2 regions of the Halobacillus sp. K22 genome follow, and region 2 is predicted to be linked to the other one. Evidence: riboswitches for the same ligand, from Rfam matches in the RefSeq annotation. Region 2 holds a riboswitch; the other holds the start of a gene.

Region 1 (16,445 bases), on a different contig from region 2:
AGCCGTAAGCATAAATGAGTGCCTAAACGTTGAAGAGAGCTATCCAGCTCCAGCACCTAGCGTCTAGTGAGACTTCCCTCACTTCTGTACGATAAGTCAACATCGAATCGCTACGCTCTTCGTGTTTCTTTTATCTCCGCCAGTTCAGTCCAGTCCATACGCCGCTGACCAAGGTGCTTCCGCTTTTAACCGGGGAGTCTCGCCATTTCCCCACCAACCCAGCCAAGGGAGAATAACGGACCCTTTCAGAAGAGAGAATGCTCTACTTCTAATAGGTCCTAAATGCTTCTATGACAAGCTTTTTTACATCGTTTTAGCATGAAATACACTCTTCATCCCATCCTTTTTTCTCACCAAGCAACCAGTGTATTTAGTGGTTTCGAGTTTCTGATTCGGCCAGGTCCGGAGGGCGACGATGTAGACTCCTGCGGGATGAAAATGACAGGGGAGACTCCGGAAGGCGAAGCCTGAGAAGGCTCCGCGCATTCCCGTGGAAAGCGAAATCGTCCCCCGGAGGACCTTCCGCTCAACAAATATCTCGAAATCAAGTCTTCAAGTAATGGGAGTTTAACTATAAGATCAGGTTCTCTTCTTTTGCTTCATATTTTCTAATTAGAAGTCAACAACCACGTTTAGGGTCGCTAACAAATTAAAAAAACAGGCTGCCGCTGATTTGCGACAACCTGTCCGCTTTTACTGATCAAATGTTTTCATTAATGTAGCCATTTCAATGGCTCCGGTCGCAGCTTCCCAACCTTTGTTGCCTGCTTTAGTCCCCGCACGCTCAATGGCTTGTTCGATCGTATCGGTTGTAACAATTCCAAAAATTACCGGGATTCCACTTTGTTGAGACGCTTGCGAAACACCCTTCGCAGCTTCTCCGCATACATAATCAAAATGCGGAGTAGATCCTCGAATCACAGCACCGAGAGTAATCACAGCATCATAATTTCCGGTTTTGGCCATTTTAGAGGCTACAAGCGGGATCTCAAACGCTCCAGGTACGTGGGCTGTTTCCACGCCATTCATATCCACTCCATGACGTTTAAGAGCATCCAAAGCTCCCTCATAAAGCTTACTAGTAATAAAATCATTGAACCTTCCGACCACAATACCAACTCTCAAACCAGTTCCTACTAAATTTCCTTCGTATGTCTTGACCATCTTATTCCGCTCCTTTTTATAAATGAAACATATGTCCCATTTTAGACTGTTTGGTTTTCATATAAAGTTCATTTTCTTTCCGAGATTTCATCTGAATAGGTACACGTTGCACCACTTCAAGATTATACCCTCGAAGTCCAGAAATCTTTTTAGGATTATTGGTTAGCAGATTAAGTTTTGCGATACCTAAATCTCTTAAGATTTGAGCTCCGACTCCATAGTCACGCAAATCCGGTCCGAATCCCAGCTTCTCATTAGCCTCTACTGTATCCAGTCCTTGTTCCTGAAGCTTATAGGCCCGCAGCTTATTCACTAGACCAATCCCCCGGCCTTCCTGGCGCATATATAACAGAACGCCGCTTCCATTCTCTGATATCTGCCTTAATGCATTGTGAAGCTGCGGACCGCAATCACAACGGTAAGAACCAAACACATCGCCTGTCAGACACTCTGAATGTACACGAACCAATGTTGGTTTCTCAGGATCAATTTCTCCTTTGACTAAAGCAATATGTTCTTTGTAGTCAATATCGTTCGTGTAAGCAATCGCCCGGAAGTCCCCGTATTCCGTCGGTAAAGCGACTTCTACTTCTTTATTCACATGATTTTCGACTCGGTACCTATATTGAATTAAATCGGCGATGGTAATCATTGGTATATCAAATTCATCGGCCATTTCGCGCAAGTCGGGCACTCTCGCCATCGTACCATCATCTTTAATAATTTCACAGATTACTCCTGCAGGCCGGGCTCCTGAAAGTTCCGCTAAATCCACAGAAGCTTCCGTGTGACCGGCACGGCGCAGAACGCCTCCTTCTTTAGCAATCAGAGGAAAAATATGGCCAGGCTTTTGGAAATCTGCCACTGTAGATTGAGGGTTCAGCATTTCCCTGATGGTAAGTGCCCTCTCGTCAGCCGAGATACCGGTCGTCGTATCCTTATGATCAATACTCACGGTAAAGGCCGTCTGATTAGGGTCCGAGTTTTGATCCACCATCGGCATCAGTTCTAGATCATCAGCTAACCCACTTGTAATCGGCGCGCATACCAATCCGCGGCCGTACTTGATCATAAAGTTGATCATCTCAGTACTAGCGTATTCGGCAATCCCAACAAGATCCCCTTCGTTTTCACGATCCTCGTCATCGCAAACGATGACCAGTTTACCCTGCTTCAATCTTTCTATGGCTTTTTCTATTGTATCAAACATTTTCTCACCTTCTTTTCTAGGCAAAACCGTTATCAGACAAAAACTGCTTAGTCATTGTCGATTTCGGCTGCTCTGAATGATCGCCCTTTAAAAAATGGGCCACATACTTACCAATCATGTCACATTCTATATTTACACGGTCTCCGGTTTCTTTCTGTCCTAAGACAGTATGTTCCATCGTATGAGGAATCAGAGAAATCGTCACTCGGTTCTCTTCCACTCCAAATACGGTTAAAGACGTACCATCCACCGCAATTGAACCTTTATAAACAAAATAATGAATAAGCTCTTCTGACATTTCGATTTCATAATAAACCGCATTTGATTCAGGTTTCTTTGAAACAATGGTTCCCGTCCCGTCAATATGACCAGATACGAGATGTCCGCCGAATCTGCCACCGGCAGCCATGGCCCTCTCAAGGTTGACGCGACTCCCCTGTTTTAATTCACTTAGATTGGTAGCTCTATACGTTTCCGGCATAATATCAAACTCTACGGTTTGGTCTGTATAACTGGTCACCGTTAAACACACCCCATTAATGGAGATGCTGTCTCCTAAACGAACATCAGAAAGAACTTTTTCTGCTGAAATACTAAGTTCCAGAGATTCCGTCTTGCTTTTAATGGATTTTAATGAACCAATCTCTTCAATAATCCCTGTAAACATCGTTTTCTCTCCTTCGTACAGAAACAATTTTTATATCTTCACCAATTTGGTCATGAGATACGACTTGATATTCAGGTGCATCTTTTAATTCGCTGATCCCCTTCCCTGATACTGGGGTAGAGGCATCTTTTCCTCCTATCAGTTTAGGTGCAAGGTAAGTAATTATTTCTTCAACTTTCCCAGCACGGACAAAAGCATCCGCAATTGTTCCCCCACCTTCTACCAGCAGAGAAGTTACCTTATGCTCCCCTAAATACTGAAGCGCCTGGTGAACGTCTACCTGCTCACTTTCCTGCTGGATCACTACGATATGATCGATCGCTTGCAGTTCCTGCACCGCTTCTTTGGAAGCCTGATTACCAGTGAAAACCCAGGTTGGGGCTTCCTCATTTTGAATAAGGGAGGATGACCTCGGAATTCTTAGTTTAGAATCGAAGACCACCCGAATGGGGTTTCTCCCCTTACCTTCTATTCTCGTAGTCAATTTTGGATTATCCGCAAGTACGGTCTTTATCCCTACTAGAATGGCATCTGATAAATGGCGATAGGTATGCCCATCCTCTCGTGCTTCTTTCCCCGTAATCCATTGACTCTCTCCCGTATGGGTCGCTATCTTCCCATCTAAGCTCATCGCCGTCTTTAAGCGGACAAAAGGCTCACCAGTTTGGATAAAATGAAAGAAGTCCAGATTAAGTTGATCTGCTTCTTCCTTTAAAACATTAGCTCTAACTTCAATTCCGGCTTCCCTCATCATATTTATACCTTTTCCCGACACCTCTGGATTAGGGTCATGAGATGCAATAATCACCCGCTTAATACCAGCATCAATAATCGTTTTCGCACAAGGAGGGGTCTTCCCGTAATGGCTGCAAGGCTCAAGCGTCACATAGATTTCTGCATCCTTCGCTTTTTCTCCGGCCATCTTCAGAGCATGAACTTCGGCATGGGACTCTCCAGCTTTCACATGTACGCCGAGTCCTACCAATTCATTATCTTTGATAACAACGGCTCCCACAGATGGGTTGGGACTTGTCTGGCCCACCGTTTTGCCTGCCATCTGAATCGCCATCTTCATATATCTCTCATCACGGCTCATGTTCCCGCCTCCTTACGATGAATAAAAAAATAAACCCTGAAGAAGACATACTTCCCCAGGGTTTATTTATCACTTTTGATTTGCGTACACCAAATACACGGTACGAGTCTATTCTACTAGTACCTTGGTGCGCTCCACATCCTTCTCCCATCCAGACTGTAACTGTCGGCTTTGGTTTCTCACCAAATCAGGAGGAAGAGTGCTTTACACTTCTTCCCCGTCGCGGGCTTAGAACGATCGTCGTTCATCACCGCCGGCTGGGATTTTCACCCGACCCCGAAGGACTCTGTATTCTGTTGTATTACTATAAATATATATGAAATAACGCGAACTCGCAATTCTTTAGGTTCATAACGGACCATTTTTCAGTTTAATTAGGATTAATTCTGACCGTTATAGACGAATTTCGTCAACAACTTCAGATATTGAGAAATAACATAGAAGGGAATTAGGTTAAATCTCTTTTCTAAGAATCCCCAAAAGTATGGATTAAATTTATAGCTAGAAAAAGTTGAGTGACTCGCGCCAGATAAGCCAGAAGGGAGACTCCCATAATAATTCATTCAAATATTGATTAATTATTTAAGTAAGAGGGAGGAAAAAATACATACTTTAGTACACCTCATATATGGTAACGCTATTCGAACGCTTGCTTATTTCGGATAGATATTCAATCCAATATCTATTATCATATTCGAAAAACTCTTCATCATCTATCTCTGAATACTCTTCTCTTGTACCTTTAAGTATTGAGTTAAATGCATTGATATTTTTTAAGAACTTAATCTGATCTTCAGATAGCTTCAGTGTACTAGTTCCACTTTCCTCTACATGTTGTTTTAGTAATTTTAGAGTAATTGAGATCTCATATAACTTAGTAAGAATCCTGTCACTATCTAACTCAGTGCCTCTTAAGGTTTTGGCTATCCGAGATAACTCCCGAAAATTTTCATGTCCATTAGTATATGTACTATTTAATTCTTTAACGGTTTTTAAATCAATTGTTTCTTGACTTATGGCCTCATCGATATATTGACTGTATAAATCAAAATCAATATCAAACCATTTAAAGGTAGTATTGAATACCCTATTTTCAACATAATCGTGATAAGAGTTGGACTTGTTAAAAGTAACATAAAGGGTCACACTTAAAGCAATTATAATTAATAGAAGAAGAATAATTGACGACTTGTAAGATGGTTTTTTCTTCATTCCAAACCCTCCCCATGTAGATTAAGATGAAGCAGTAAAATTGCTTCACCTTAAAACTAACATATCTCTTAATATGACGAATAACACAGATGTGAATAGGACTCTTCTAATCCTACGACTCATTATTTAAAGTATCGTAAAGTGGGGAATAGAGTTTACTTGTGTACTTGTTATTATCAGGATTAGTTAATTTCCCAGAAGAGAGTCATAAACCTTGGTGTATCAGATTTTGTAGCTTTTTGATCAGCACATTTCAAAGTGCTTTCACCCAAAGTTGTATTCCTAAGATCCTTCATTTATTTACTCACCAATTGAGTCTGCTGGTTAGTTGAAGCCTTCCAGCCTCCCTCCCTATTCGTCTGTATGTTAATCATTCATATGTAAATAATAAAAGAAAATCGGAGGTTAGGTACCATGCCATATATAGAGACAGATTCTTCGTTCCATATGTATTATACATCTTCAGGAGCTGGGATGCCGATCGTATTTATTCATCCACCCCACATGGGACATCATGTTTTTAAATACCAGAATGACCTGTCTAATCAATTCAGAATTATTACCTACGATATAAGAGGTCATGGAAACAGCGGAAAAAATGGTGATCACCCAACGATCCAACAGCTTGCTGATGACTTACAGCTTCTCCTTGATCGCTTAGGTATTGAACAAGCCGTCATCGTAGGGTATTCTGCGGGCAGTTCTATTGCTCAAGAGTTTGCACTCAACCACCCAGGCAGAATTAAAGCTCTTGTTCTTTCAGGAGGGTTCCCAGAAGTGAGTACCTTTCTTTTAAGAAACCAGTTCCAACTAGGATTAGCATTATTAAAAGGTGGATATAACAATTTTTTATGTAAGCATTTGGCTAAATCTCATCAAGTTCAAGAAAAAGATCAAACATTACTTTATCAGGAATGCATAAAGGCAGATGTACAAACGTCCCTAAGTTATTACGAAAATAGCATGAACTATAATTGTACAAACCTATTGAACCTTATGGACTTTCCTGTTCTCACGTTATATGGACAATTTAGCCATATCCGACCTTATTTAAAAATTTATCAACGATACTTGCCGCACATGAAAAGCGTCATGATCAGCAGATCATTTCATCAATTACCCATTAGAAATCATTTTTCATTTAATCATGCCCTGTCCACGTATATCCATGAAATGAAAGTTTAGCAGTTGACCTTCTTCAGATCCGTCTTAAAAGAGTAAAGTCCTTAATTCTGGCCACGATAAATTAATCACTTCTACATAAGGACATAAAAAAACATCTGTCTAAAAAGAAGCATCTATTTTCGAACGAAATAAAAAAGAGGGGGATCTAAACAGAGCCCCTCTTTAGTTGTGTAAGCATTGATTATAAATAAATAGGAATGTATTGCTCCTGTAATAAATCGATCCTTATTTGTGCACTTCCTTGTAAAGATCGTTTGCGAGCGGTATGTTTCTCATCACTATCCGTGTGCCAAACAAAATAAATATTTTGTAATTGATCTGTTATGGGGCTCCCATAATCTTGATAGTATTCATAGTGAGTGGACTCATTACCTTTATCAGAACTAAAAGAATACGATTCTCTTTCCATTTTGGAAAGTTTAGGTGGCTTCAGCCAGTTTACCTCCACTACTTCATCCCAGTAAATTGGATGTTTTAATATTTGGACTGTACGATTTTGAGAATCATTTACATAATGAACATCAACCACAAGTACCCCGCTTAAAAACACCGTAGATGAGTGCGGAAGTACATGAGTTTTTAAAGATTGAAGCTTCCAGTCTAAGTTTAATACCTCAACGATATTATCCACCAGGTCCAAAGATTCTAATATGTGTAAGTCAAAGTTTAGCCGAGCCAGCACTACAGGCACCTTGACGATAAGAGGTGGTTTTTCTTCCTGAACTATTGAATAATCCTGTGCAATTTTCTCTTCGTTTTCTTCTAACGAAACCTCATAATGACAGTATTCTGGTAAAGTCGGCTTTTCTTTTTGTTTTGGAGTCAGAAAGTGAGAGCAGAACTCGTGCTCAAGAATGTCTGAGAACTTATTTGATAGTGGTAGGACTTCCTTTAAATAAATGACTGGATCTTCCTCATATTCATCCAGGGAAGATAAGGGTTCCTGAGCTTGGATGAGAGAGGATTCTAAATCGGAATCTTCAATTTCATCCAAACTCTCTGATGAAGATTCGTTTAGCATATAAGAAATTTCTTTATAGAGGTCCGGTTCACTTATATTAGAAGAATTGTCGTATAAATCTGGGTCTGCATCATGGGATATCTCAGAAGACTCTTCAGAAAACATGACAGACTGACTGCTTTCCATTTGAGATACATAATATTTCTTAAAATCACCGTATTCATTGGAGGACTCTTTTTCAATCGACGAAACAATATCCTTTAACATTGAGTAATCTTCTCCAAAGAATGGTTCGTGCTGGGGATCGCTCTGTTCATATGACTGATGACCTATTTCCATTGACGAGGATTCACCTAACATCGAGATAAATTCTTTTAAGAGAGACCCGTTGTGATCACTATCATCAAAATATCCCTCTTCTGCTGGATCCACCTTCCCCCTCCAGCCGAATTCATTTTCATTTGAGCGAGCAGCTAGATCTTCTTGCATAGGCGGCGCGGTTTCATGATCATTCAAGCCCGCAGTTTTTTTTAGGTTGTTAAAATATTTTCTTCTGTTTGATGAAAGACGCTTTCTCATTTCAGCAGCACTGTCTGCTTTTTTCTTTTTACTTTTAGTCTTTAGTTCAGGCGCCTTTTCATCCTCAGCCACTCTCTTTAACTCTTGGTCAAATACCTCTGGCGGTGAAGAAATAACTGGACAGAGTTCTTCTGCTTTCTTTTGAGGAGAATAGATTCTGTTCTTTTTTGAGAGGTTCTTTGCTTCCTGCTTTTTCTCTTCAGGTTGGGGCTCACGATGTGCTTCCGTAAGATCACCTTCAAAATTTTCACTTGAAGAAGTTTTAAGTTTTCTTCCTGAAAGATGAGGGTTTCTCCATTGTTTCTGAATGAACGTGTTCTTATCCCTTTTCATAAACCCTTGAAAGGTGCTTTATTCAGAGCATCCTTTCCAGCCCTCCTTTCTTTATACTTCGAAGAAATGAGTTCAGCAAGGATCATTAGTAGTAGAAGCGACACGTATTTGCTGGTCTTGTAGAACTTTCAAGCGTACATCCAACACCATTTTTTCTTCTACTTTGGTGAAAGACCCTTCGTAAAAAGAAGCGGGGCCGTGAAGAGGCAGTCGATCTATTGCTTCATCCCACTCAATAATCTTACTGGATACAAGTTCACAGTACGCAAGTTCATTGTAAAATTGGGAGCTCTCCTGATGAAATTGGGAGATGTCACTAGATAGCAGTTGATCTTTTTCCGGGTAGCCTGAAGGTAATGACTTCGATACTCCAAAGTCAAATTCCTGGCGATCATTCAGCTTAGGCATAACCGGCATCGACAGAAAATCTTTGATTTCTGTTACACAGTCAAACGGAAGGTCGACGGTATAAGAATGTAAATCAGAAGCAACTGATTGATGTGTACTATGTTCAATTTCACGACACGGACTGGCATATTGAATATTTTTTCGCACAAACCCTTTAACAAATAACTTGTGAGTAGGAAGCAATAATCGACATTGAGTAAGGATGACTCGTTTTTTAATATCTTTGATCTCTAGTACTGGTTCCGGAAAAGTAATGGTTTCATTTATATTTATCTGTAAATCAAGTTCTGCCAGCACCACCGGAACCTTGGTGAAAATCTTTCCAATACTTACGCTTGGTGTAACCGGTTGGTTGTTACAAGAGTTGATATTGGAAGACCCCTTACAATCATAATGGTTAGCACCCTTGTGTAAATCTTTGTGTGAATCAGTCATTTGATTTCCTCCTCAAAAATTATAGTACATCGTATGTGGGGCAGATCACTATGTTTGGGCGAAAGGCTGAATTCTGATTTGGTGTATAGGCTATAGCCCTTGATTCGAAAGGAAATTATTTGGTGAGATTTTTTTATTATACTTGTCCATCATGACTATGAGATGAATGCCCCACGTTAACGGCTCATTTGAATGTTACAGCTGGAGTATAATAAGAGTTATCAAAAAATAAAACCATCCTTATACAAGTCTAAGGATGGTTTTATTTTGGCTTAGCCGGCTGTAATGCGAACTTGCTGTTCCTGTAAAACGCTTACTGTAAAAGTAACCATCATTTTTTCAACTACGTGATGGAAGTATCCTTCGTCTACAGGGCTGTGATCATAGTCATAATGATGAGAGCGTCTGTCTGTAGCTTCATCCCATTCAATTATTTCGTGTGCCAATAATTCACAATACGGAAGAGCATTATAGGCAGCTGTACTTGTTTGGTGGAACTGGGAGATATCACTAGATAGAAACTGATCTTTTTCAGGATAGCCTTTTCCAAGATCCTGCGCTCTGAAAAAGTCGAACTCGCTTCGCGTATTCGTAACAGGCAGTTGAACAGGTGATTCAAGAGTTACACTCGTCATGCATTCAAATGGAATTTTTACCGTTAATGATTTCAATTTTGAGGACACGCATTCTCCTGATTTATTGAAACAAGGAGATGCATATTGAATGTTTTTACGTACATACCCTTTAATGAATAAAGGGAATGGTCCCGCGGCGAATTGGTCATCTCCTCCGGTAGATGTACGAGTCATAAGACGGCACTGAAGAATAACAACTCTTTTCTTAATATCTTTAATCTCTAAAACTGGGTGTGGAAACTCAATGTTAGCCACCATGTTCGTAGTAACATTGAAATTTCCTAAATTCACAGGAATCCTAACTAAACGTGTACCTGCAGGTGTGACAGGTGTGTCCGTATCCTCATTCATACATTGTTCAATAGAGGCGGACGTATTAAGGTCCACACAATCGTGGTAGTGATGTTCTTTTTTACTCACTTTTTTTCCTCCTTTAATTTTTACCTCCCTGTATTCTATGCATTTCTATTTGCTAAGCATAGATAGATGAATCAGTCAAAACGTGGAATTTAATAGGAATGATAGAAAAAGTAAAATTAAAAGTAATAGGAAACCGTCTGCTACTTTGGTTTTTTTAAGAAGTTTCGGTTGTACGCGCACCCTTACCTGCCCAATTGGCATAGGCTAGCCCATCAGGAGGTTGATTAAATGACGCGAAACAATATCTTTGCGGTTGATTTAGGGAACAGCTGGTATAAGGTTATGGCTTCAGATGATGGAGAACTGGTGGAGTATCAATTACCTAACGCACTTGCCTTATTTGATGAAGAATATTACGAAAAGCCCTACGATGAAGAAGATGTAGACTTTGAGGAAAATTTAATTGTAGAAATTAAAAGTCCTGCCGTCGTAGACAGACGCGAAATTTACTACATCGGCAAGTCAGCCATGAAACAGAGAAATGTGAGCCTTACTTCTTTTAACAACCAAAAAATTGAGGAAGATCGTACTTATATTCTTTTACATTCAATAGCTGCTTATCATGCCCTGATCTCTAACCCGACTAAAGGGGAAATTAATTACCACATTGACCAATTAGCTGTTTCCCTTCCAACAACACAGTATAAGGAGAAAAAGGATGTTTTCAAAGAACGCTTAAAAGGTGTTCACACGGTAATATTCCATAAAGTCCCCGGGATGCTCGAGCCAAAAGAAGTAGCTGTAAAAGTGCACATTGAAGATGTCATTGTAGGTGCTGAGGGAGCCCTTGCCTACCTGAGTTTGACACGTGACCCCCATTCATTAAATGTTTCCAATGAATCGCTTGCTAAAGACTCCCAAAAAGGTATTCTTATCGGAGATTTAGGCGGGGATTCCGTTGACTTTGTAGGAATTAAAAATGGTAAACCTGTCGCATCTGTGGAAGGCGAACAGTTTGGGATCAATCAATTTCTTGATAACATCATTCAAAAAGTTAGTAAAAATGAGCTCTACAAATTTAACTCACGATCAGAGCTTGAGGAGAAATTAGCGGCTGGACAGTCGGAATGGTATGTAGAGCCTTTTGCTGGCGTTAAAAAAGATATTAGTAAATACATTATTCCCCAGCTCAAATCCATGGCCATTAAATATTTGGAACACTTTGACCGGGTTCGAAGCAGTTCAAATGAAATTAATGGAGCTGTAAGATATATCGCTGTAGGAGGTGCAGCTGACATTGCTCAAAGGCAAATTAAAGAAGCTGCTGTTAAATGGAGTGAGCGAGGACGTCCGATTGACTTATTGTTCCCGGAAGATATGGTTAAGTTAAACGTTCAAGGATTAATGATCCTTGCAAAAATGAGTTTGCTCAGTAAGGAAAAGGAATATGCGACCGCTAAAAAATAGAGGGTGATAGGATGTCAAGAATATACAGAGATTATTTTAATCAAACTGTTCTAACTATTCCTGACAATTTTATTGATGTTAAAACAGGAGAAACACGCCTGGTTGCTCCTTCAATCATTGAGCAACTTGATTACCATTCCAGAAATAACACACTCCAACACTTTGTTATTTCAGCTCTGACCAGCTACTTGAGCGCCCCTCCAAATCTTCAAGGTCATACGGACGAAGTATTGCAGGAATTATTAGAAATAAAAAGGATGCTTAAAGTTGGAAATGGTGGAAGTCATAACACTGATAAAACCGGGAATAAGTTCTTTTCACCAAGAGAAGTGGGATCAAAGGAAATTGAAGATGTTTTAGAAGCATTTGGAGGATAATTCTTTATGTAAGAAGGTATTCTGATAAGGATTACCTTCTTATTTGTTTTATAAAACCATTATTTAGTGACGTAAATGAATGGCTGGCAGGCAAGTGATCGAACAGAAGCATGACAAATCGACCGTAATGCAAATACCCGTGCCTACTAAGTCATCCAGTTCTTTATGATCAATCTGACTGCAAGCAGAATGATCATCTTTACTATGGCATTTCTCTCCATGATCTTTGGAATGCTTTAGATCTGATTTGAATACGAGTAATTCGAGCACAGCACACTCTTTTTCGATGTCTTTAATCTTGAAAATAAAAGAGTTTACACATTTGAATTTGGTTTTTTTCGAGTGGCAGTCATAGGTGGTAACCCCTGTACCTTTATAAGGTTCACATCCACAATACAAAATAAATGGAATTGTATTTTTCTTTACTTTCTTCTCTTCCCCAAGTAAATCTTCTATAGACTGTTTACAGGATGTGTGACAGCCATTATCTTTATCCGCTTTCCTCTGAGCAGCTAGTATAGCTTCCAATACATCGGCCACACAGTTTTCATAGTGCTTACTTTTTTTCTTATCTTCTTTTTTGTGATAGCCGCACTCTTTTTTATGATCGTCTTTCCAGTCTTGATCATAGCTTTCATAATTATAATCTTTATAATACATAATTATTTTCTCACTCCTTAAAAGGTTTAAGGTAGTATACGCTGAATAATCTACTTCGCGTAATAACTACGCCTACCTGGAATGAAAAAACAGCTTCATGGCTCTACATATACTGACATAGATTAACTAACTATTGGTTATCTATATTCAAAAAAAACAATGGATTGAAAGTCCAGGGTGTCTATGCATAGTGACCGCCTATTTTTTTGCTCCTCTCGATGGTGATTCCTCCACTCGTGTAACTGCTCGCTCTAAGGAGAGCGGTAGATCCATACTCATCACGAATGCGATCCATCACCTTCGCTAAATCCTTCTTCTTCGGTTCGTTATCAAACAAGCTGAGTTGAACATCCAGCCCTGCTCCTAAGTTGGTTAAAGCAACAGATGCTCGCCGAATCTTACTTTCTCCATCATAAAAACGATGAAAAAGCTTCAAACATACATTATACATATCCTCTGTTATATTAGTGGGAGACTGGACAGACATGGAGCGGCTGAAACCTCCTCCTGTTTCACTGGAATACCCTATTCCCAGGTGGACCGTCCTGCCTTCCTTTTCATCTGTTCTTGCGCGGCGGCAAGCCTCCTCGCATAAATCAAGCAGGCAGGCATAAATTTCCTCTTTTTCATAATCTCTTAATAACGTAATTCCATGACCATAAGATTTCTGCTCCGTTTTCACAAAGTTTCCATAGACAGGACTCAGGTCAACCCCCCACGCATGCCAATATAATTGCTCACCCATGATGCCGAAATTTTTCTTCAGATACTTTAATGGATGGTGCGCTAAATCTCCAAGCGTCAAAATCCCCATTCGATTTAAATTCTTTGTCATTCTTGAACCAATTCCCCATACGTCATGAATATCACACGGCCATAGCTTTGCTTCTACGTCTTCGTACCGGCATTCTGCAATTCCATCTTCTGCTTTTTTTGCATGAATATCCATTACGACTTTGGCAAGAAATTTATTATCCCCAACCCCAATCACAGATTCAATGCCAAATTGCTCTCTTATCTCAAATTGAAGCATATTTGCTATTTCATAAGGGTTTCCATACAATTTATTCAATCCGTTAATTGTGACCCATAATTCGTCCACCGAGTACACGTGGATAGCCTGCTGAGGCACATAGTTTCTGATCATTTTGGTGATCTCCACAGATACTTCGAGGTAATCCCCCATGTGCGCAGGGGCAATAATCAGGCTTGGGTCGTCCGGCAGTTCAAAATACCTACTGACATTACTGATTCCATATTTGCGTTTTAACGTCGGAGAAGCTGCGAGAACAATACTCCCTCTTCGCGTAGTGTCTCCTACCACTGCTAATAACGCTTTTTTAGGATCCAGTCCTCTTTTCATACATTCTACACTTGCATAAAAGCTGCGCATATCGATACATAGCACATCGTTTCGCGGATATCCTTGATAATTCACTGCCATCACCTCAACACGAACGTTTGTTCTTATTATAAGGAAATACGATCAGGATGTAAAGAATTATAATTGCCTATATATTTTAAAAATTATGCCATTTTGTTAATATAAAAGAATATTCATCACTTCGCTGTTATTTCCTAACCTATTTTGAAGTAGGCTTACAACCCGATGTGATAAATACTAAAAAGGAGTAAAAAACAATGTCTGAAGTTCTATTTAGACCAAACAAACCGTACAGCAAAAATATACTTTTACTTAATTTAAACTTTTGGTGAGATTTTACTCAGTAAGGAGCCAAGTACATGCAAAAAACAATCAATATGTGGGTAGATGGAAATGAATACTTAGGCATTATAGAGGTAAAAGACGATGTGTTTGGTACGTGTTATCACCCCATCAAACTTTCTCCAGAAGATAATGAAGAGTTCTTCATCATTAATAACCTTTGGTACACCACCTATAACGGGGCCAGGCAATTCTTCCGCCTTCATACGAATCAATATGCTATAGAAGGAAGAATGAGAAAAGTCATACTTACTTAACTGAATCACAATAAATGCACAAAAGCATCTTCAATTACTTTACAAGGATTAACCCTGACAAAGTACTAGAAGATGCTTAATAATAGCTACGAACAAAAAACTTTTCCAAATTTACCAATAACTGTTCCGCCTGGAAGCCCAATCTATCAGCTTTCACACAGCCCTTCTTGGCTCATATTGGCAGCATTTAAATCTTGTTTTATAATGTCTATTTTTAAATACAGCATGTCCTTACGTATGTATTCTTTCTATGCAAACTTCAGGATGGCAATGAGCCGACCTCTCCCCTAAATTGACCAACAACAATCCACGAGCTTATATTCATGCTATTGTCAAAGCAAGAAAAATCAGATACTATATAATTTATAATAAGGCAAACGTTTGCGCAAATTTCGATTCCATTTTTACGTAAGAGAATGGTTTAATAAAAATTAACAAGTGTGCTAATTAGTAGTGCGAGCGGTTGCACTACTAATTGCTTTAATTACCCATTTTAGTTTTTTCATGTACAATAGTTTTTAAAGAACCTGTCTTCATGAACGTAAAATATTACAGAAGAAATGAGGGATTCATATGGAACGCGTATGGTGGAAGGAAGCTGTAGGCTATCAGGTATACCCGCGAAGTTTTCAAGACTCAAATGGAGACGGGATCGGTGATATACAGGGAATGATTGAACGACTGGATTATTTAAAAGATTTAGGTATCGACTTCATTTGGATTTGCCCCATGTATAAATCCCCTAAGGACGATAACGGATACGATATATCCGATTACAAAGATATCCTTGAAGAATTCGGCACCATGAACGATTTTGATCAGCTGTTACAAGAAGTTCATAAACGGGATATGAAATTAATTATTGATCTCGTACTCAACCACACTAGTGATGAACACCCTTGGTTCATGGAATCCCGCCAGTCTAAAAACAACCCAAAACGTGACTGGTATATTTGGCGCGATCCTAAAGACGGCAAGGAGCCGAACAACTGGGAAAGTATATTCGAAGGCTCGGCCTGGGAATATGATGAAGCTTCAGGTCAATATTATCTTCATGTGTTTTCCACCAAACAGCCGGACTTAAATTGGGAGAATGAAGAAGTACGCGAAGAGTTATATGAAACGGTGAACTGGTGGCTTGAGAAAGGAATTGATGGATTCCGTATCGATGCCATCAGCCATATTAAAAAACGACCGGACCTTCCGGATATGCCTAACCCGGATGGCGATGAATATGTGTCTTCTTTTGATATGCATATGAACCAGGAAGGGATCCATGAATTCCTTGAAGAGTTCAAAAATAAAACGTATGCTAACTATGATGTTATGACAGTTGGTGAAGCAAACGGAGTAAGTGCCGAAGAAGCAAACCTATGGGTCGGTGAAAACGGAAAAATGGATATGGTATTCCAGTTTGAACATTTAGATCTCTGGAATAAAGATGGAGATGACAAGCTAGACGTAGTAGGTTTAAAGCAAGCTTTGACCCGTTGGCAGAAAGCATTGGAAGATGACGGATGGAATGCTCTGTTCATTGAAAATCACGATAAAGCCCGGGTGGTTTCCACATGGGGAGATGACGAACAGTATTGGAAAGAAAGTGCCACTGCTTTTGGTACCATGTACTTTTTGATGCAAGGCACTCCTTTTATCTATCAGGGACAGGAAATTGGTATGACCAACGTCGCCTTCCCTTCTATTGAAGACTATGAT
Region 2 (16,445 bases):
TTCTACTTCTTATAACGTAAATAAGGTAAATACTTTACTGTGAAGGAGGATTCTTTTGAAGTTAAAATTAATTATGCTTATAAGTACGTTGGCAGCTTTTATTTTGATCAGTGGCTGCGCGAGCTCAGAAGGAGCAAAAGTAGAGGATATTTATACTAAGGCAGCTGAAGCCAGTAAGAGTCTTGACAACTTTGCCATGACAATAGAATCCAAACAAATTATTGATATGGGAATGGAAACAGGGACTGACGGCAGCGAAGATTCACTTGTTCCCGGCAGCATACCTATTGCTACTACGATAGACTCTAAAATGCAGACGGATCCTGTAGCTTTTCATCAAACCGTAGAAATGATGGGCCAGACTATTGAACAGTATTACACAGAAGATGGGCTTTATATGACAATGCCTACAAAAGAGGGGTGGTATAAAGCACCAAAACAAATAGTAAATCAGTTGAATGCGATGAGTGCCCAGCAGCAGAACCCCGCATCCCAGTTAGAAAACCTGGAAGACTATGTTGACGAATTTGAGCTGGAAGAAAGTGACTCCTCCTATACTCTCTCCTTTCATTCTGAAGGCGAGAATGTGAAGAAGCTTTTAAATGACTCTTTGAATGAGATGCTGCCCAAAGATCAGGTACCTGAAGATCTAATGGAAAAGATGACGGTAAACAAAGTAGATTATACATTTATAGTGAATAAAGAAACGTATTATCCAGAATCCGTTGATATGGAGATGGATTTCACAATTAATCAAAACGGTGAGAACACTCATATGGTCCAGACTATGAAAGGAAAATACAGTCAATTCAATGAGGTTGGGAACATTTCAGTTCCTGAAAAAGTTAAAACCAACGCCAAAGTAATTGAAGGAATGGAGAGTTTATTTCAGTCCTAAATTATTTATTTGAACCCGCTCCAGTAAAGGAGCGGGTTTTTAATCTTCTAATATTTTCATCTGCTCAATATGTTCTCTGGTCATTTCATCTCCAAGATCGTGAATCATTCGAAAAGCTGATTTTAATTCTACGTCGTAATCATCATTGTCCTGATCCTGGTGGTAGGGCATGGCAGGAATGTGGGCCCGAAAAAATGAACGCATATCAGAGTTGTACACTTCATCAAAAATTTCTCTGATTTTAATGATCTCCTCTTCGGTGGCAAATACAACGAAATCGTCATTATTGGCGTCATGATTAAGGGAGATTTCCTGGGTGCCCATATTAATGTAATACTTATTCTTATTCATATCCGTCGTCCTCCTCCGGCTTAGTTTAAACCATAGACTGGTTTCTTATGAGTAATTTCAGGAGGAGGTTTTACTTACAACCGGAATGTTTTGGCCTTTTTGGTCACTCTTTCTAAATAAGATATGTCCACCTCTATGCCTATCCCAGGAAGCGAAGGAACTTCTATCTCGCCATTCTCCAATCGAATACCAGGAGTGACGAGATCTTTTTCAAAGTATCGATCAGAACCGGATAGATCGCCCGGAATACTAAAATTCGGAAGAGAAGCTAAAGCTAAATTATGTGCTTTCGAAATACCGGATTCAATCATCCCTCCGCACCACACTGGCACATTTTCGTGCGCACAATAATCATGAATCTTTATCGCTGCGGTCAGGCCTCCGACCCGGCTGATTTTTACGTTAATGATCTGACAGCTCCCTAGTTGAATAGCCTGCATGGCATCATGAAAATTCATGACCGATTCATCCAGACAGACCGGCGTTTTCATCCTATTTTGTAATTGCTGGTGTAAAAAGAAATCACCTGCCTGAAAGGGCTGTTCAATCATTGTTAATCCACACTCATCAAGGGCCAGGATATGCTCTATGTCCTTTTCCGTATAGGCACCGTTCGCATCGATCATCAAAGGAAGATCAGGCGAGACCTGCTTAACTCGTTCAATCATCTCCAGCTCTTTTCCCTTATCCACCTTTAATTTATAACGCTCATACCCTTTTTCTTCTAACGCCTTTACACCTTCCGCTTCAGTGTCATTCAGACTAATGACAGCCCCCGCTTTTACATGTTTTTTTCTACCGCCAATCATTCCGCTAAGACTTTGTCCGGTCTGTTTTCCATAAAGATCCCAAAGCGCTCCTTCAACTCCGGCCTTAGCCATTGGATGTCCTTGGATTCCACTGAGTAGCTCTGGAAAATCAAAGGGGTGGCTGATTTCCTGAAAGTCGATCGTTGGAACAATACAATCAGAAATGATATGCCAGGCTGTCTGTATTGTTTCTGACGTATAGAACGGTTCAGCAAACGCCGTCACTTCTCCGTATCCCTTAATCCCTAAACGGTCCGCGACCTCTACAATAATTAATGGTCTTTGCTTGATCACCCCCTGATGCGTGCGAAAAGGAGAACGCAAAGGTAATTCCACTAAACGGAGCCCCATATACTCAATGTTCATGTTTACTCTCCTTCTCCAGTACAGGAAACAACTCTCGGCGCAGCAGCTTGTTAGAAGCGTTTCTCGGGAGCTGATTCAATATATGAAACTCTTTAGGTATTTTATATTTAGCCAACCTTTTTTCACAAAACTGTCTTAATGCTTCTTGATCAACCCTTCCACTATCTACGACGAGAAATGCGGCGGGGACCTCTCCCCATTGTTCATCTCTGACTCCTGTTACTCCAGCCTCAATGACCCCGGGATATCCGGCCAGCACACTTTCTATTTCAGCAGGATACACGTTTTCGCCACCAGAGATAATCATGTCTTTCACCCGATCAACCACATATAAGAAGCCTTCACTGTCTTGATATCCTAGATCCCCCGTTCGAAAATGAGCTTCTCCTCTTGGAGAACGATTATAATAGCCCGAAGACACCATCGGACCTTTAACAATGATTTCCCCAATTTCTTCCGGATTTTCACTGTCAATCCATAGCTGCGCAAGAGGTAATGGCTTTCCAGCAGAGCCTATTTTTTTACCGGCTGATTGGGGGGAGAGTGTTGCAATCTGAGATGAAGTTTCTGTCATACCATAAGTTTGGAAGACCGGAACTCTTTTATAAGCAGCTTCATGAAGAAGTGGTTCTGGTACAGGACCACCACCAAGCAACATGCACCTAAAATGCTCTGGGTAAGACTTACTGTCCAAGTCATTCAGCAGTCGCTGCATCATAACCGTTACAACTGAAATATGAGTCACGTCGTGTTCAATAATCGCCTCATTTATTTTATTTTCATCAAAGTCTTTCACCAAGTGGACCGTCATTCCATAGATTACACTTTTCATCAGGATAGAAAACCCACTTACGTGGAACATGGGTAAGCATAGCAGCCATTTATCCTTGCCGCCGAGCCCCAGGTTTAATGCAGAGCCAATCGCACTGTACCAATGGTTGCCATAAGTGTGCATTACAGCTTTAGGGCGGCCTGTGGTTCCAGAAGTGTACATCATCGTAAAGACTTGATCTAAGTCAAGTTCTTTCTTTAGATGAGCTATATCCGCATCGCCCAGCCTCTCCACTTTGTCCATTCTAAACATTGGAATATCAGGTGCCTCCGCTTCAGCAAGCACTTCTAAAGCTTTTCTTTCGGTCTGTTCCCCTGTTATTAAGAAGTTGACTTGAGCATCATTGAGTTGGTACACAAGTTCTTTCGGAGTAAGTCGTATATTTAACAATACAATGGTTGCGCCTACATAGCTTAACGCGTGAATGCAAACGGGGAAATCCCTGCTATTCTCGGCCAATAGTGCTACGTGGTGCCCAGATTCAATCCCTTTTTGCCGCAAAGATTCGGCCATTTGCAGGCTCTCTCTCCGTAATTCACTAAAACTCATATTAATTCCTTCCGGAGTCTCAAGCGCAATATGACCAGGGTTTAACTCGTTTTGTTTCTCTAACCAGTGCGGAATTTTTTCACCCATGACCATCTCTCCTCCTGTACTTGAATTCAAAAAGGGGCCTTCCCTTTTAAAATGGGATGCCCCTTCAAATCATGCCTATTCAGATGCTTCCATTAACGATCAAGGAAAACGAGGAAACTTATCGAATTCAGGTTTTCTTTTCTCTTTAAAGGCATCCCGGCCTTCTTTTGCTTCTTCAGTCTGGTAATACAACAACGTTGCGTCTCCACCCATTTGCTGCAAACCGGCTAATCCATCTGTATCTGCGTTGAAAGAAGCTTTCAGGAAACGAAGAGCAGTTGGGGATTTTTCAAGCATCTCTTTACCCCACTGAACTGTTTCCGCTTCCAGATCTTCTACAGGTACTACCGTGTTAACAAGACCCATATCTTCTGCCTCTTTAGCACTGTATTGACGGCACAGGTACCATATTTCACGGGCTTTCTTATGACCTACAATCCTAGCCAGCAGACCGGCACCATAGCCAGCATCAAAACTCCCTACCTTCGGACCTGTTTGACCGAAGACAGCATTTTCTGCAGCAATGGTTAAATCACATACAATATGTAATACGTGGCCGCCACCGATTGCATAACCAGATACCATAGCCACTACAGGTTTTGGAATAACCCGAATCAAGCGCTGCAGGTCAAGAACGTTTAAACGTGGAATATGGTCATCGCCTACATAGCCGCCGTGGCCTCTTACTTTCTGATCGCCTCCCGCACAAAAAGCTTCGTCTCCAGCTCCAGCCAGGACAATCACGCCAATTTTGGAATCATCGCGCGCATAAGCAAAAGCATCAATTAGCTCATGTACCGTCTGCGGCCGGAAAGCATTCCTTACTTCAGGACGATTAATCGTTATTTTAGCAATCCCTTCAAACGTATCATACAGAATATCTTCATATTCGCGTTCGCGAACCCAATCAAAAGTCATATTGACTTCCTCCTTCAAAAATTAATATGAAACCTAAAAGAACAAAACGCTTACATACAACACCAATTATATCATGAACTTCTCTACAATTTTAGCAAAAACTCGTGGTTTTTCCAGATGAACCGTATGACCGGCCCTTTCGACCTCTACCCATCTAGCGTTAGTTAACTTTTGCTCCATCAGCTGATTAATCGCACGGAATTTCTCATCCTGCTGCCCGGTGACAAGTAAAACGCTCGCCTTCACCTTGTTTAACTTCTTCCACCACGAGGGCTGAGTGCCTGTACCCATTCCTATTAAAGATTCAGCCAACCCTTCAGCAGAGTGACTTAAACGTTCTTCTCTTAAGATCCTCTTTCGCTTTTCAGGGAGGTATTTAAGACTATCAAACAGAGGAATTGTTTCCCAGTATTCTACAAAAGATTTTATACCTTTTTGAAGTAATAGATCTGCTAATTGCTGGTCCTTTCTCCGTCGTTCTATTTGTTCAACTTCTGAAGGCAGACCCGGAGAGGCACTCTCTAGAATTAAAGAGTTGACTTTGTCAGGATAAAGTAAAGCAAAAGATAATGCTGATCTTCCTCCAAGAGAGTAACCAAGAATATTTACATTCTCAACTCCCAGGTTCCCTAAAATCAAGGATAGATCGAAGCAGAATCTTTCCATGGATACGGTTCCGATCGGGCCTGTTCTAGCATGTCCAGGCAGTTCTATCTTTATGAGCCGGCAATCTCTATTCACATAATTCAAAAATTCATTAAATGTATGTGCACTTCCTGTAAAACCGTGCAGCATTAACCACACCGGGCCACTACCGGTGTCCTCAACCCAGTAACTTCGATCTTCCGCCTTTATAAACATTCATTTTCTCTCCAAGTTTCAATAGATTCCTCGATGCTCTGCCACTTAGCTTTATGAAAGGCCACATGATCTTCACGATTTGTAATGACTTCAACCACGAAAAGCCCATCGTAGCTGTAGCTTTCTGTTAGAGCTCTTTTGTATTCATCCCATGTCTCCGCTTTCCTATGAACGCCACCATACATCTCCACTATTTTGGAAAAGTCCAAATCAAGTGGGGTGCCGAACAACTCTTCAAAGTGTTGAGGATGATTTACTTGCGGGAGATAAGAGAAAATACCGCCCCCATTATTGTTGATTACCACAATTGTCATGGGCAGCCCTTTATGCCTGGCCATTAACATACCATTAAAGTCATGATAAAAAGACACGTCGCCCAGTAATAAAGTGGTTCTGCGCCCTGATACAGCTGAACCCAGCGCAGCAGAGAGAACTCCGTCAATTCCGTTAGCTCCTCGATTAGCAAGTACCTTTACTGATTTAGGGGTAGACATAAAGAAACTGTCCACATCCCTTATCGGCATGCTGTTTCCTACGAATAAATTAGAATCCTCAGGGAGAGCATCTGATAAATATACGACCGCATGCCCTTCATTCATTTGGTCTTCGGGTTCACTCAACATTTGATTTTTAGCTGTGCTGTTTAACTTATGCCATAGTTCCAGCCAATCGGTTTCATAGCTTCCTTCTAAAAAGTAGCTGGAAAGTCTAGTACAAAGGTTTGCTGGATCGCTCCATATAAACTGCGCGGTAATTCCTGCAGGTTCACGATAGCTTTTGTAGCTATCTACGATAAAGTGATCCACCTGTTTTTCAATTTTTTTCACCCATTTTAAATAAGCTTTTGAGACAGGCATAGCACCGAAGCGAAGAATATAATCGGGTTCAATTAGTTCTTGAATGCGTTCTGACTTCAGTAAAGCATCGTAATTTTCGATAATATTCCTTTTATCGTGCGCACCGGCTCTTAATTGAGATAACGGATCTGCCAGTATAGGAACCCCTAATCTAGAAGCAAGCATCGTTACATGGGGAGCAAGTTCTTCGTCTGCCTGTGGGCCGACCACAATCACCCCACGTTCATACCTCTTTAGCCGTTGAAATAGTTCTTCAAGTACTTCTTCCTGAAGACCGGGATTTCCTGAAACGGCACGGGGAATTGGTTTGACCCCTTCTCTCCAAAGCCCCTGCAGACTAAAATCAGGAACTAGTGGTTCACGGAAAGGCAGATTCAGGTGAACGGGCCCAGGGTGATTTCCAACCGCCTCTTCTACTGCTCTTGCAGCCTGACGCCTGGCATATATGTGCAGCCCTTCCTCAGGAACGGCTAAATCATGATACCATCTGACGTAGTTGCCAAACATATTTGTTTGATCAATAGCCTGTGGTGCACCGGTATCTCTGAGCTCATGCGGACGATCTGCTGTAAGGACCAGGAGAGGGACTCGGCTGTAATAGGCTTCTACAATAGCAGGGTAGTAATTAGCAGCTGCGGTCCCCGAGGTACATACAAGAGCCACTGGCTTATGTTGTTCTTTAGCAATCCCTAAGGCAAAAAAAGCCGCAGAGCGTTCATCAAGATGAACCCACTGGTTCATCTCAGGGTGCTCTGCAAGGGTCATGGCTAAAGGAGTTGACCTTGACCCGGGGGATATAACCACGTGCTCGACTCCCGAGAAGACAAGCTGGTCAACAAAGTGTGTCACATATTTGGTTAATGACTCCACATGTTCCATTAACATCCTCCTAAAACTGAGAGCATTGGCTTTAATTTTACATCCGTTTCCTCATACTCCGCCTCTGGATCTGAATCCTCTACAACACCACATCCTGCAAATAAGGAAGCCTTATCAGATTTTATTAAGGCCGAACGAATAGCAACGGCAAACTCCCCATTATTATGCATGTCAAACCACCCAACTGGCCCTGCGTACCATCCTCTGTTTAACTTTTCATTGGTGCGTATATAATCGACCGATTTTTTCTGCGGCATGCCGCCAAGAGCTGGAGTAGGATGAAGCCTTTCAATAACATCGAGCAGAGTGTATCCTTTCTCGAGTACTGCCGTTACCGGAGTATAGAGATGCTGAAGATTTTTCAAAGGATATAATACAGGTGCTTCCGGGATCTGAACGTTATAGCAACACGCTTCTACTGCATGGCGAATCATTTCTACAACAAATTGATGCTCCTGCCTGTTTTTAGGATCATATAACAGTTCTTCCCCCAGCTGCTCATCCTCTTCTTTTGATCTGCCGCGGCGGATCGTTCCGGCTAAGCAGGTGGAAACAAGCTGCTGGTTATCAAGTTTGGCCAGCCGCTCTGGTGTAGCTCCAACAAAATATTCTCCTTCGCTTTCAAAAGCAAAAATATAGCTATTAGGCTGTGTAGAAGCTAAGGCTGCAATCACTGCTGCGAGCTGGACAGGTTCATTGAACGTAATTCGTAGTTCCCTGGCAAGAACCACCTTATCTAAAAGACCTTTCTTGATATCTTCTGTTGCCTGCTCAATCGATTTCTTCCACCCAGATGGGTCAATCTCCTCTGACTCCTTTCTCACCGGCAGAACAAATGAATGACGACCAGAGTTCAGTAAGACTTCTCGATGGTCGGATAATTGCGTAATAATCTGCTGCTTGTGGTCTTCTGGAAAAATAAGAACATTCGTTGTCAGATAGGATTTAGAACCTTTATTGGTCAACAAAAAAGCAGGGATGGTCATTTGACTGTCAGGAAAAGATTCCCAGGGACCCTTCTCTTTCTGTTTGGAATCAAAACTAAAACCTCCGAGCGCAACGATACCCGTCCCCTTTTCATTAAATTCATCATAGATCGATGCGCTTTGCTGGATATTGTCCCACATGACCTGTATTTCACTAAAGCGGTTTTCTTTTCCAGCATACATTTTATGGGCCGAGCCGACAGCTACCATTGTAAAGTCTTCTTCTGCACTTCGCCAAAACAGACAATGGTTGTTTATGGAAGTTCCAGCATCCAGAAATTGAAATGGATCTGAAGGCTCTATTTGATCTACCACACTAATCAATTGTGGTTCTTTTTTTTCTTGAGCCTGATTTACGGCTTTTTCAATTATTTCATTTATTTGAGGTGCTTGAGTATGAAGCATCAAAATTCCTCCCATTCCTTAAGGGACGTCATAAAACCTATTAAAATGGCTTAAAAACCATTTATTAAGATTCAATAAAGCTTAATCTACCTCTATTTTATTCTCTTTTTTCCCTTGACTCAAGAATTGTCCACCCAATCTTACAGTTTGTTACATGTATTGACACTCAAGAAGTGTTTATCTAAACTTAATTTGTTATGATATGACTAGTTTAAGTACAAGGGAGAGGACATCTATGAGCTCTGTTCCAAATCAAAACATGAAAGCTTCCTTGAATGAACGTGAGGGTTTCCAGGTATGGTGGAGGCTGTTAAGACCTCATACCTTGACGGCTGCTTTTGTTCCCGTATTTGTCGGAACGATGCTTGCTGCAATGGAACAGCCGATTAAATTTGGGTTGTTTACAGCAATGTTATTAGCTTCTATCCTCATTCAAGCTGCAACAAACATGTTTAATGAATATTACGACTATGTAAGAGGATTGGACAACGAGAATTCCGTTGGCATTGGCGGAACCATTGTAAGAGATGGTATTAGCCCAAGAGTGGTACGTTCCCTCGCCATTGGTTTTTTTGTAATGGCTGCTTTGTTAGGCGTCTATATTTGCATCGCCTCGAGCTGGTGGATCGCTGTCATAGGACTGATTTCCATGCTTTTTGGATACTTGTACACAGGCGGTCCTTACCCCATTGCCTACACTCCATTCGGCGAATTGACAGCTGGTTTTTTTATGGGAACGATTATTGTAGGGATTAGTTATTATATCCAGCGTTTAACGATTTCATGGGAAGTTATCCTTGTCTCTATTCCTGTCGCTATATTTGTTGGAGCTATCCTGCTTGCTAACAACATTCGTGACAGAGTGGGCGATGCCGAGAATGGCAGGAAAACATTAGCTATATTATTTGGTCATCAAGGATCTATTCGTTTTTTGACTGCCCTATTCCTAATTGCGTATGGACTGACGATCGTACTGATTATCTTTAATATTTTACCCTATTGGTCGTTTATTACCTTATTCAGTTTAACGAAAGGTTATCAGGCTATTCAAGGATTTAAAGGAAAATCTCAGCCGCTTGAAATGATGCCTGCTATGGTAGCCACTGCAAAAACAAACACTATGTACGGAGTGCTTTTGGGTATTTCTTTGCTATTAGAGATTTCAATTCCTCTGGGATAACTAAACGGGATGGCTTCCAGCCATCCTTTTTCTATAGGTTTGACTCCTGAGGCAACGGGAAATATGAGGTAAAGGATGGATATCTAATGGAAAAATTAATAAAAAACACTCTTATGGAAACCTTAGGAATGGAAATTGAACATGCGGAAGCTCATTATGTTCAAATCCGCATGCCTGTGGATCACCGTACTCATCAGCCTATGGGCTTTCTACACGGCGGTGCAAGCGTAGCCTTAGCTGAAAGTGCCGCCAGTATAGGCGCTTACTTAAATGTGGATGAAAAAGAGCAGCAGATTTTCGGTATCGAAATTAATGCGAACCACATTAAAAGTATTCGCGAAGGATATGTGATCGGGAAAGCAGCGCCTATTCATATTGGGCGAAATACAATGGTCTGGGAAGTTAAGATCCTGAATGAAGCAGAAGAAACGATTTCGATATCCAGGTGTACCATTGGAGTAGTACCAGTAAAAAATAATTAAAAGGGGTCGATTTTACATGCTAACGGAAAACCAAAAAGAATCTTTTAAACAGCAGCTTTTAGAAATGAAAAAAGAAGCGGAAGAAGAGCTTGAGGAGTATAAAGATGATCGATTGAAAAACGACTACGAAAATGATGATACTGGAGAAATTTCGAGCGTTGCCGATCACCCGGGAAACTTGGGAACTGATCAATTCGAACGTGAAAAAGAACAGACATTTTATGAAAAATCCCGTGAGAAATTAATGGAAGTAAACGATGCTCTGCAACGAATGGAAGAAGATCGGTATGGATTAAGTGAGAAGTCAGGGGAGCCGATACCTTTAGAACGTTTAGAAGCTATGCCGACAGCCCGCTATCGCGTGGATGAAATTGAGGAAGGATAAAATTTATAATAAAAAAGCTGTCCAAAACGGACAGCTTTTTTATTATTCAGGCCGCTTTGGAAGAGCGAACGCTCTTTTGCTCGATCCACGGCTTTAACTTAATAAATAATGGCACAAACAAGGCCCCGATTATAATTCCCTTAATCGCATTGAATGGGAGAATTCCCGCTAAAATAGTAATCCATTTAACATTAGCACTCATGGTTTCCCACCCCATGAACCAACTGTATGCTGGTAAGATGAGAAAGTAGTTAAGTACACTCATCCCTGCCGCCATAATAACAGAACTGGCAACAATACCGGAAACTAATGATTTGGTTGACTTAAATTTGTGATAGACCATTGCTGCTGGGACCACAAACAGGACACCTGCTGCAAAATTAGCCACTACACCTACCGGGTCCGCAGCCCCTGTATAAATGAGATACAGCGTATTTTTTAATCCTTCTACGATCACTCCGGCTAATGGAGTAAAAAGAATAGCTGCAATTAGTGCAGGAATTTCACTAAAGTCTACTTTTAAATATTGAGGAAGCATAGGCAAAGGAAAATTAAGCAGCATTAAAACCATAGAAATACTTCCCATTAGAGCTAATATAATTAATTTAAGCAATTTTGATGATTGACCTGTATATTGGTTCATCATCGATCCCCTCCTTCATCTTTTTCATCGATTCACATCCCAGATGAAGGTGAACGTGCTCCCTATGTCCATAATAAAAACCCTAAAGCATACATAAAGGGGCTTTAGGGTGGATTAATTGTCCATAGGAAACAGTAGGTAAAATTAGATATACTTCTACCTGCTTCGCTCGACATCTTCTCCCATCCAGACTGTAACTGTCGGTCCCGGAGTTGCACCAGGTCCACCGTTTAGCATGATGCCAAACGGGTCACGGACTAAAAGCGTATATACGCTCATCACCGTCGGTCGGGAATTGCACCCTGCCCCGAAGATGGAATCGATATGTAATTGTAGTTTTATTTTATACAAAACCCTATGAAATGGCAACTCTTAAGTTTTTAATAGGATCATTTAAGGATTAATTAGGATTAATTTTGGTAGTTGTTGACGAGTTTCGTCAACAACTCGTCAACAAAAAAACGATGCTTAAATAAGCATCGTTTTTTTGTTGCTGCTGACATTCCTTCACGTACATGTTTATAAGTTCCAATTCTTCTTCTAAATGCTTTGTTCTCTTTTTATACTCTTCTTTCTCTTGTTGCACTCGGTATTCCACCAGCTCTAATTCCGTTATCGGGTGTTTATCAATTACAGTTTTCCAATTGGCTTCTCTAGGGGGGTGTTTTTATTCAAAATTTTTCTATAACTTAACCATTAAATTGCCTTCACTACAGAAAGACTCGAATCCAAGACAACTCTTACTGTTCTTTTACTTAAATACCTGTTAGCAAGCATTTGTGAGTAATCTAAATCTAACTAAGGAATTCATGGTAGATTATATATTATCTTGATAAAGAACCTCACCGTTATTATCGTAAATATATAATTCCAATTCATTATGAAGGTTCATGTTTTTTTCATTCTTATCATAAAACAATAAAAACCCCCGATTACCTTCTGTTGATTCAGCGACAGATTTTCCATCTTGAAACACAACTTCTACTTTATTTGCTTCCTTTAATAAGGTTTCATCATTCAAAATAACATAGACATGAGGACTCCCTGTACTTGTCATACCAAATTGTACCTTCCCATGACCGACACCCCATCCAGAGTAGTTTTCCATTAGTTCCTCATTATCTTTTGAAAGGTAATATACACCATTATTATACAAAATAACTGTTGAATTTTGAACTTCCTCTACTGCTAATGGCTCGATGTTTTTTTCTTGTATGAATTGATCAATTTCATTTTGTGATAACAATGTATATTTTGCTGTTCCATTACTATTCGCACAACCTATTGCAGATAATAGAAGCAATACAGAAAAAATAAATAAAGAAAAACGTATCATATTAACTACTCCTAAAAACTTTAATAATAGACCCTAAACTAACCAGCTCCGTCAGTTTAAAAGTTACATTCATCATAGCCTCTACGCATGTGTAAAAAGGAGTACACTTATAAAGCAATGTCCCCAATTTCGGAAAACTTGATTTCAAGATTTATTCGAATATACTTTTTAGTCAAATAAATCTTCATCTCTGTATGCTTGAGACCAATGATACGGCTGAACTTCTTCTAAAGTTTTGAAAAGTAATGGCACCTCGTAAGATGAAGATACCGCTCCCTTTACATCCCCCCAGTAAACCAATCTTTCCCGACAACCCTCACAATGTGTTAACACCATAAATTTTTCATTATCATCGTCTCTTACAACGCATATTGGATATGAATTTGTGTATTAAATTTTTGTGCTTACAAAATGGCCCTTGTGTCTACACATAACTCTGTAGAAGCTTTTAAGACCTCTGGAGCAACACTTGTCAAAATTTTTAATCATTAGTACACATTGCTGCAGTACCACCCCAGCCAGTAGGTTATCTTCTTTTAAACAACTCTTTGGCTGCTTGATATAATTCTTGTTTAATATCTAAATTTGTCCCACTAATGACTCTTACATAATTTTAACTTCTTATACCGTTAATAAATTTAACTCATCGTCAATTATAAAATTTACTACCCTTTCTACGTTAAAAGGCGAATACTATATTTAACAATCGCACCTAAAAGTTGGGTTTTTCTAAACTATTTCATGCCTTCTAATTACATGTCATTATAGTACCCCTTAAATTTCACCATAACTATAAGACTCAGTGCTGAGGTAGTAGAATGGATAAACATATCATCTATACTGTTGTCAAATAGCCCATATATAATTTATAAATCTTAGTTTTTCTCCATTCATTACAAATTCTTCATCACTCACTTCTAACTTCTTAAAGCCATTTTTCTCTAGTACTTTTTGTGAAGCAATGTTATGCTTCGTTGTCTTAGCTAAAACTTTTTCGAAACCATCTTTACTCAAATTTTCAAGGAAGATATGCAAAGCTTTGGATGCTATCCCTTGCCCCGTATGTTTTTCACCCACTCTATAACCTAGGTGACCTAAGTTTTGGGATCTGTCTAAGTCTACTAAGTTAATTCTTCCTAAGATTTCACCATTCGTTTTTCTTATCAGATAAAAGTAAGATGAATTTTGATTCTGTTCATCTAATAATTTTTTATGTCGTATCATGAAATTGTCAAAGTTATAATAATCATCACCTCGACTTGGTATCATTTTTTCGAAATATGTTCTATTTTCTTTTTCAAAATCGAAAAGTGCTTTCGCATCTTCATAACTTAATTTATCAACTGTTATATCCATTTAACCCTCCCCCATATTTCATTTAGTATTGGCTAGGAGCTATTCCTATCTTATTGTTGTAGAATAAGCCCAGTTACTTCAATAATCACCTTTAGTATATAACCCTCTCCCATCTCATCAGTAATTCTTCCTCGTTTGTCCTTTCATCTAATAATTTTTCTATTATTGCAAAACCATTCTTTAAATAAAAATTTACGGCTTGGCTATTTTTCTCGTACACCTTCAGTTGTATTATATTCATTTGGTTTTTCATATAATTTAATAAACCTTTTCCATATCCTTTTCCTTGATAATTAACATGAATAAATAAAGCAGCCAAATAGTTGTCAACCATTGATATAAAACCTACCACATCTTTTTCATCACTTATAACATAGGTTTCAGCCATTGGAAGATACTTTTCTTTCATTTCATTTCTCTGTGTTTCCCAATAATCTTTCTCAATAAAATCATGTGCTATTAAGGATCCTTCATACCATATATCGACCAATCTATTAAGTTCCGTTTCTTTACTTCTCCTAATGTTCATGTTGTCACCTCTCAAATTAAAATAAATTGTAACCTAAAATCGATTCAACAATTCATACGATTGAATAAGAAGTTTGTTTCGAGATAAATGCACTTTAATGTAAATATGCAACTTCACAATTCCATATGTTTATGTTTATCAATGTTGGTTACAAGAACTAACATTGATATTTTCTTCCATGAACTATGCCATGAAGTGCGACATGCTGGAAAAACAGACTATGTTACGAAAAGCATTTAGAAAACTAGAATAACGTGATGCAAATATTCCACTTTGTATATAGTATTACACGCTCACATGATTAAGAGATATAACCTAAACGATCCTGATCTTCTTGAAAAATGGAAAGAAAATTTTAATGTTTCTTAACATTTGAGTAAGTCTCATTGAAACACATACATCAGCAATCATTCTTTTGTACCAACTATGTTAAAAAGTCACATTAAGATATACGTAGGAGATGGAAGTTATCTCAAGTTGTCAAAGACATGGTGAGAATTCTTACTCGACAACGAAGCTGGATAAAACGCTAAGGGGAAACACATCCAAAAAAGAAGACGACCCGTATTGAAGAAAATTTATTAAAAACAAGATAAAAATAAAAGACAATCTAAGTCAAGTACTTGTGCCTGTTCCTTTACTAAGCGACAGGCACTGGCACTTTATTAAGAAACCTATGCTGGCGGTCTGGAAAAAAGCAAGGTGAAACCAAATAACAATTTGATCACTGCATCTACATACCCGATCACGTAGAAAGGGACAGAGGGATTGAGGTAGCCGTACGAAAGGACCCCAATCAAGATAGCAGCCAGAAGAACCATAAGCTTCCCATGGACAAACCCAAACGGAACAAAGTGAATCGCTACAGCTAAAAGGGCGCCTAACCATATCATTCTAAAATCCATTGAAGGGATAAAGTACCCACCCATGAAAAAGATAAGAATAAACATCAGGGTAATGGAGAGCTGGCTGATTTTCTTTTGAAAAAGCGATTCTGGTCCATAGGAAAGCTTTTGCTCTACGTATTTTGAATTGAGAATCAGTAGAAAGCCTGCACCAAAACCGATGACAAAAATAATGGGATGAACTAACCATTTTCCTCCCTTATAAATACTTAGTGTCAGCACGACGCCTATCCAAATTAACCATATTCCACATAATCTTTTGTTCAAAAATTGCAGCGGTTCATTTTTGTCATAACCCAGCTTATCTGCTAAGAAGGTCATCACTCCATTCCCTCCACTCTGAGACTATATCAACTCTTTCTACTAATATGATAACCTTCTAATCGCTTAAATAAGAACTCATCATTTTAATTTTGCTTCTACCGTATATATAGGATCCTCTTTTTCTTCCTGAAGGAGCTGTTCGTTTTCACCTTTAAGGTATTTGTCAAAAAGAGCTAAGATATACTGATTCATCACGCGGTGGTTCTGGTTTTTGTCATACCCGCTTTCCAGGATGGGCACCCAGTATGGCATATCAGAAAAACTGAAGTGATCTCCCTCCAGAAAGGTAATCTTATAGGAATCATCTTTTATCCCTGATTGGAACAGCGTATTGATGTTCTGAAGATTCTGTTCGGATAAAGCTTTGTATTCTTCTAGCGTCATTCCGTTCATCTTTAACTCTTCTTCTGATGGGATATATTCGTAGCTCGATTGGGCGATGAGGTTCATAAATGGCTTATTAAAGCCTTTCTCTACATCGCTTCCATATAAAGCCCCATCCATATT

What was found. A riboswitch is a leader RNA that binds a small molecule or an ion and turns the genes downstream of it on or off. The one in region 2 is predicted to bind FMN.
Region 1: another riboswitch for FMN. It lies ahead of ribD (bifunctional diaminohydroxyphosphoribosylaminopyrimidine deaminase/5-amino-6-(5-phosphoribosylamino)uracil reductase RibD); the one in region 2 lies ahead of ACTWPM_RS11885 (ECF transporter S component).

What each region holds. Positions count from the first base shown of each region.
Region 1 is NZ_JBQQCN010000013.1:43,800-60,244, reverse strand. Features, by position in the region: gene ribH (6,7-dimethyl-8-ribityllumazine synthase) at 694-1,164, opposite strand; gene ACTWPM_RS11035 (bifunctional 3,4-dihydroxy-2-butanone-4-phosphate synthase/GTP cyclohydrolase II) at 1,181-2,374, opposite strand; gene ribE (riboflavin synthase) at 2,391-3,041, opposite strand; gene ribD (bifunctional diaminohydroxyphosphoribosylaminopyrimidine deaminase/5-amino-6-(5-phosphoribosylamino)uracil reductase RibD) at 3,022-4,137, opposite strand; FMN riboswitch at 4,273-4,425, opposite strand; gene ACTWPM_RS11020 (hypothetical protein) at 4,750-5,349, opposite strand; gene ACTWPM_RS11015 (alpha/beta hydrolase) at 5,764-6,534, shown strand; gene ACTWPM_RS11010 (hypothetical protein) at 6,716-8,407, opposite strand; gene ACTWPM_RS11005 (CsxC family protein) at 8,480-9,250, opposite strand; gene ACTWPM_RS11000 (CsxC family protein) at 9,523-10,305, opposite strand; gene ACTWPM_RS10995 (ParM/StbA family protein) at 10,534-11,712, shown strand; gene ACTWPM_RS10990 (hypothetical protein) at 11,724-12,089, shown strand; gene ACTWPM_RS10985 (CotY/CotZ family spore coat protein) at 12,153-12,749, opposite strand; gene ACTWPM_RS10980 (DNA polymerase IV) at 12,931-14,187, opposite strand; gene ACTWPM_RS10975 (hypothetical protein) at 14,493-14,732, shown strand; gene ACTWPM_RS10970 (glycoside hydrolase family 13 protein) at 15,306-16,445, shown strand, end outside.
Region 2 is NZ_JBQQCN010000015.1:12,151-28,595, forward strand. Features, by position in the region: gene ACTWPM_RS11830 (DUF6612 family protein) at 56-898, shown strand; gene ACTWPM_RS11835 (hydrolase) at 938-1,249, opposite strand; gene menC (o-succinylbenzoate synthase) at 1,324-2,424, opposite strand; gene ACTWPM_RS11845 (o-succinylbenzoate--CoA ligase) at 2,414-3,892, opposite strand; gene menB (1,4-dihydroxy-2-naphthoyl-CoA synthase) at 3,992-4,810, opposite strand; gene menH (2-succinyl-6-hydroxy-2,4-cyclohexadiene-1-carboxylate synthase) at 4,877-5,671, opposite strand; gene menD (2-succinyl-5-enolpyruvyl-6-hydroxy-3-cyclohexene-1-carboxylic-acid synthase) at 5,662-7,407, opposite strand; gene ACTWPM_RS11865 (isochorismate synthase) at 7,407-8,798, opposite strand; gene ACTWPM_RS11870 (1,4-dihydroxy-2-naphthoate polyprenyltransferase) at 9,034-9,978, shown strand; gene ACTWPM_RS11875 (hotdog fold thioesterase) at 10,065-10,460, shown strand; gene ACTWPM_RS11880 (hypothetical protein) at 10,477-10,845, shown strand; gene ACTWPM_RS11885 (ECF transporter S component) at 10,892-11,491, opposite strand; FMN riboswitch at 11,659-11,807, opposite strand; gene ACTWPM_RS11890 (hypothetical protein) at 12,306-12,824, opposite strand; gene ACTWPM_RS11895 (GNAT family N-acetyltransferase) at 13,671-14,180, opposite strand; gene ACTWPM_RS11900 (N-acetyltransferase) at 14,272-14,709, opposite strand; gene ACTWPM_RS11905 (DUF6609 family protein) at 15,384-15,935, opposite strand; gene ACTWPM_RS11910 (alpha/beta hydrolase family protein) at 16,017-16,445, opposite strand, start outside.